DNA from 2 places in the Ensifer sp. R1-3 genome. Region 2 is predicted to be linked to the other one. Evidence: predicted binding sites of a transcription regulator. Region 2 holds the regulator's gene; the other holds the start of a gene.
What was found. The regulator LexA, encoded in region 2, represses DNA repair genes until DNA is damaged. The targets are predictions, from matches to a motif close to TGTTCNNNNTGTGTTCNG.
Positions count from the first base shown of each region.

Region 1: a site for LexA is predicted at 1,726-1,743, ahead of recA (recombinase RecA). Genes of this name have one in related genera too.

Region 1 covers NZ_CP096515.1:850,848-853,872, reverse strand. Annotated here, with positions in the region: gene alaS (alanine--tRNA ligase) at 1-275, opposite strand, end outside; gene recA (recombinase RecA) at 515-1,600, opposite strand; gene M1D43_RS04100 (carbohydrate kinase family protein) at 1,934-2,893, shown strand.
Region 2 covers NZ_CP096515.1:1,106,156-1,109,180, reverse strand. Annotated here, with positions in the region: tRNA gene M1D43_RS05360 (tRNA-Ala) at 159-234, shown strand; gene M1D43_RS05355 (hypothetical protein) at 344-508, shown strand; gene lexA (transcriptional repressor LexA) at 727-1,443, shown strand; tRNA gene M1D43_RS05345 (tRNA-Cys) at 1,665-1,738, shown strand; gene M1D43_RS05340 (calcium-binding protein) at 1,783-2,862, opposite strand.

The sequences.
Region 1 (3,025 bases), 260 kb from region 2:
ATCTCGAAGAAGGTGTGGTGCCGGGCGGTGTAGCCGACATTGTCGAGGTCGTTATGCTTGCCGCCGGCGCGCACGCATTTCTGCGCCGTCGCCGCGGTCGAATAGGGTCGCTGCTCGAGGCCGGTGAACACATTCTTGAACTGCACCATGCCCGCATTGGTGAACATCAATGTCGGGTCGTTGCGCGGCACGAGGGGGCTGGACGACACGATCTCGTGACCGTTCTTGCGGAAATAGTCGAGGAACATCGACCGGATTTCATTCACGCCGCTCATCTTGCGTCCTATCTGTGTACACTCCGGCGGCAGCCCGATCTCTCCAGGCTGCCAGCCGCACTCTTCACCCCCGCGCATAAAGCGCGTCGCGTTCAATCAAGTCACGCTTTCCGCCGGCCGAGCCGTCGGAACCACAGGCTTTTATCGTCCGCATATCATGCTGTCCAGCGGGCAGCAAAAAACCGGCCGCGGGTGGCGACGGCCGGTTTTGCATGCTTCAACGAGACGGCTGCAGCCGATTACATATCGGCGGCTTCGTCGCCGTCGCTTTCCGGCCCGCCATTCTCCAGGAACCGGTCGGCGATGAGACCGGCATTCTGCCGCAGAGCCGTCTCGATTTCGCGCAACAGTTCGGGATTCTCCCGCAGGAAGAGCTTGGCGTTTTCCCGTCCCTGGCCGAGACGCTGGCTGTTATAGGAGAACCAGGCGCCCGATTTCTCGACGATGCCCGCCTTGACGCCGAGATCGATCAATTCGCCGGTCTTCGAAACGCCTTCGCCATACATGATGTCGAACTCGACCTGCTTGAAGGGCGGTGCCATCTTGTTCTTGACGACCTTGACGCGGGTCTGGTTGCCGACGACTTCCTCGCGCTCCTTGACCGAACCGATGCGGCGAATGTCGAGGCGCACCGAAGCGTAGAACTTGAGCGCATTGCCGCCCGTCGTCGTTTCCGGCGAGCCGAACATCACGCCGATCTTCATGCGGATCTGGTTGATGAAGATCACCATGCAGTTCGACTTGGAGATCGATGCCGTAAGCTTGCGCAGCGCCTGGCTCATGAGGCGCGCCTGCATGCCCGGCAGACTATCGCCCATCTCGCCCTCGATTTCGGCGCGCGGCACGAGTGCGGCCACCGAATCGATGACGAGAATGTCGATCGCACCCGAGCGGACCAGCGTATCGGTGATTTCCAGCGCCTGCTCGCCCGTATCAGGCTGCGAAATCAGGAGATTTTCGAGATCGACCCCGAGCTTTCGCGCATAGACCGGATCGAGTGCATGCTCGGCATCGACGAAGCCGCAGATGCCGCCCTTCTTCTGTGCCTCGGCAATGGTCTGCAGCGCCAACGTCGTCTTGCCCGAGCTTTCCGGACCATAGATCTCGATGATGCGGCCCTTCGGCAGGCCGCCGATGCCGAGCGCGATATCGAGGCCGAGCGAACCGGTGGAGACGGTTTCGATCTCAACTACGCTGTCCTTCGCTCCGAGCTTCATGATCGATCCCTTGCCGAACGAACGTTCGATCTGGGAAAGAGCCGCTTCAAGTGCCTTACTTTTGTCCACCGATTTGTCCTCTACGAGCCGCAAAGAATTTTGTGCCATTGGTCCACCTTTAGGTTATTGGAGCTATCGAGGCAATGAAGCCGCCGCAAGCCTTTTTGTACATGTTTTGTTCCAACTTGGCAATGGCACGTCAAGTATTTGAAAACGCTTGCCATATTTCATCACGTTCGATTCTTGTTCACGCCTTTCATCCACTGTATCCACAGGCAGCGCGTCAACGCATGCCGGCTTTGACGCGCCGCCCCGATTCGCTCGTGATTCACGATGGATCAAATCCGGACAAAGCCCTAAAAGGTAGTCCGAAACGATAGATCGGAATGCCGGCGGAAGAGAGACTTCGCCACCTTTTCTCCGCCCTTCATCGAGGACCAGATGCAAGCACAGGTGAAGTCGCAGAACATTGCCGTTTTCGGCGGCGCTCATATCGACAGGCGCGGCCGGATCAGCGGCGCGACGGCACCGGGCGCGAGCAATCCGGGCGCTTGGTTCGAGGAAGCCGGGGGCGGCGGCTTCAATGCCGCGAGAAATCTCGCGCGCCTCGGCCATCGCGTGACGATGATCAGCCCGCGGGGCGGCGATCCCGCCGGCGACACGGTAGCGGCCGCTGCGGAAGCTGCCGGTGTGATCGATCGCCCCTTCACCTTTCTCGATCGCAAGACGCCGAGCTATACGGCAATCCTCGAAAACGACGGCAACCTCGTCATCGCGCTCGCGGACATGGACCTCTATACTCTGTTTACGCCGCGCCGGCTGCAGCAGCGGGCGACGCGCGAGATCTTGGCTGCGAGCGAACTCGTGCTGATGGACGCCAATCTGCCGCAGGAGACCTTGGCGGCCCTCGTCGGCACCGCTGCGAAGTTCTGCCCGCTACGTGCCGGTATCGCCGTTTCGCCTGCAAAGGTGGTCCGCTACCGCGACTGCCTCGACGGGCTCGATTTCCTGTTCATGAACGAGGCGGAAGCGCGCGCGCTTACCGGAACCGAGGCCGCGACCGCCGAGGAATGGCCGTTGCTGCTGCGCTCCGCCGGCCTTTCCGGCGGTGTCGTGACGCGCGGAGGCCGGGCCGCGGTCGCTTTTGATCTTGAGGGTGCCTGCGTCGCTACGCCGCCGGCTCTTTCAGCACTTGCCGACGTCACCGGCGCCGACGACGCGCTCGCCTCGGGCTTTCTCGCCGCCCGGCTTGCAGGTGCGGATCTTTCCGCCTGCCTTCGCTTCGGCATGGCGGCCGCCGTCATAACGCTGCATTCGCCATTCGCGGCTTCCGACGAGATGTCGCAAGACATGCTGGAGCAGGTTCTGCAGCTTGTGCCGGAAACGGAAATGCTGTCATGAGATTTGGCGGCTGAATTGGGAGCCGCGCGGCACGGAATGCGAGCGGTACTTCCGCATCCTCCGCTCCAGGCACCGGAATCGATCAGGCATCCCCGAGCAATTTTGCCGTCGAGGATGTCATCAATCAAGGAA
Region 2 (3,025 bases):
CGTTGTGTGTTCGTGACCTTGCACTCCGCCCTATCTGCCAGCCGGCGGGCACCGACGCGGCTTGCAGTTGTCAGCCTCATCTTTGTATTGCGATGCATTCGGCAAGTGGAATGCACTGGCGCGGTCGGCCGAAAACTCTTATACAATCGTTGACCAGTGGGGTCGTAGCTCAGTTGGGAGAGCGCCGCAATCGCACTGCGGAGGTCGAGGGTTCGACTCCCTTCGGCTCCACCATCCACCAGTCCTCCCTGCCGGCTCGCTGCTTGCCAAAAAAGCTGATTTGAGAGAAAGTTTTAGTCTGACCCGTTCGAGGTCTGGGCAACTCCCGCGAGTGGAGAAAAACATGCCTGTTAAATCTTTGGTGGCAGCCGTAATTTTTTCCCTCTTCGCCCTTTCGGGGTGCGCCAGCACAGGCTCGACCAACACGACCTACACCCAGTGGTACGGGCCTTATCCCGAGCCTGAATTCGACGTTCTTACGCCGGGCGGACTGCGCCTTGCCTATTAGCATCGCATAGGCCTGCGCCGCCCGCCGTAAGCCCAAAACATGCGAGAGCGTATCGGCCCCTGCCCCGAATTCCGAGCGATCGCCATCGACACGCCGGATCGCGGGGCGGATCGGCATTCAACAGCAAGCGAAATTCACGGAATTTTAGGCACTTGCGGAACACATATGGAACAGATAGGTTCTGTTCTTGATTTGTTTCGCGATTCTGGAGTGACGCCATGCTGACCCGCAAGCAACAGGAATTGCTTCTGTTCATTCACGAACGAATGAAGGAATCCGGGGTCCCGCCGTCCTTCGACGAGATGAAGGACGCCTTGGACCTTGCGTCCAAATCGGGCATCCACCGTTTGATCACCGCACTCGAGGAGCGTGGGTTCATTCGCCGGCTACCTAATCGCGCCCGGGCCCTCGAAGTCATCAAGCTGCCGGAGGCCTATGCGGGCGCTTCGCAGGTCCGCCGCGGCTTTTCGCCGAGCGTGATCGAAGGCAGTCTGGGCAAGCCTGTTGCGCCGCCCCCCGCACCGAAACCGGCGCCGCCGGCCGAGGCCGCATCGGTCGCCGTTCCGGTCATGGGCCGCATTGCCGCCGGTGTGCCGATTTCGGCAATCCAGAACAATATGCACGATATTTCCGTACCGGTCGAAATGATCGGCAGCGGCGAGCACTACGCTCTCGAGATCAAGGGCGATTCGATGATCGAGGCCGGCATCCTCGATGGCGATACGGTGATCATCCGGAACGGAAGCACCGCCAGCCCCGGGGATATCGTCGTCGCGCTGATCGACGACGAGGAAGCGACCCTGAAGCGATTCCGTCGCAAGGGCGCCTCTATTGCGCTGGAGGCCGCCAATCCGGCTTACGAAACACGCATATTCGGTCCGGACCGGGTCAAGATCCAAGGGAGGCTCGTCGGCCTCATCCGGCGGTATCATTAGAGCTTCCTGACCAGGTGCGCAGCCGCTTCCTACGAAAGTACGCAGTTTCAAAGCGCTTACGTGGGAGTATTGCGCCTTGGGACGCTATGGCCACGCCCGGTCCACAGAACGGAAGACACATTTATACAGAATAAAAAAGTCCCTATTCCAAATGTACCCTCTTGCGGATTGCGGTCAATCATTCTAAATCCGCGCCACGATTTGAAAACGCAAATCGTAGAGGCCTCGTGGCGGAGTGGTGACGCAGAGGACTGCAAATCCTTGTACGCCGGTTCAATTCCGGCCGAGGCCTCCAAAAGCCACACCTGATCAGCTTTGTTACCGACAAACTTCCCCTCGTCAGACGAGGGCGAAATCCGCATTCGCAAAGACGAAGTTGGCAGCGCTGAGGTCGGCAGCGTGGATGCCGATCAGAGTGACCTGATCGACCGTGCCATTCAGCTGCAGGACAGCGTTCCCGTCAGCATCGTCGCCGATGTTGGACAAAAAATCGGCGAAGTCGTCGTAGCCATAGCCGGCGATTTGGATGATGTCCTTGTCCAATTCGAAGTCGAAGATCTCATCCCGCCCACTGTTCCGCGCAAACAGGAACTGATCGGCACCGGTCTCGACCGCGAAGGCTGCGGTAAGTCGGCCATCGCCCCAGAGCTGATCGTTACCGGCGCCGCCAATCAAGAGGTCGTCCCCACCCGCGGTGTCCACGCCGACCTCTGCATCGCCATACAGGACATCATCGCCTTTGCCTCCGTCGAGCAGGTCGTTGCCGCCACTGCCGCCACGTGAGAAAAGAACATCTCCAACAAGAAAGTCGTTGCCAGAACCACCATAGAGGTGGTCGTCGCCGCCGATGCCGGATTCCACGACGCCCTGGTCGAGGCCATCTCCGTAGAGTTTGTCATGGCCCTCTCCGCCCTGGAGCCGATCGTTCCCGCCAATGAAAAAATCGCCGAGGGAGAAAGCGTCGCCCGAGAGAATATCGTCTCCGGCGCCGCCGTCGAGCCAGTCGTCGCCACCACGTCCTCTGAGGCAATTGTAGCCATCGCCGTAGAGTGTATCGTTGCCTTTGCCGCCCGAGAGACGATCGTCCCCTCCGGCGACGATCGCGGAGTCACTCACATCGATCGAGAAGGCATCGCCGTACAGCGTGTCGTCGCCGGCGCCGCCGTCGAGCTGGTCGTCGCCACCACGCCCCTGATCGGAGATCGCCCAAGCGTCGCCGAAGAGCGTGTCGTCGCCTCCGTGCCCGTCAAGGCTGTCGCGGCCACCCTGCCCCGAAGACAGGAAGCCGCCGATTTCGAAGACTCCCAGGCTATTGTCGGTCGTGAATGGGTCTCCGAAGACAATGTCCGGATCGTTCGTGCCGAAGATGTGGTTGTCGAGCCCGAGCCAAGGGGCGATGCCACCGATCAGATGCGCCATTTTTCTCTCCACAGTGCTGCAAAGCAGGTGATGCTCGTCTTGGGGACCCGGACGGCCTTGGGGGCGTCGACCTCGTCCGGCCTCGTCGGAGTGACGAGCGGGCTAACGCTTTGAAAATACGCACTTCCGCACGGAAAACCGTCCACACTTTTCCTGAAAGTGC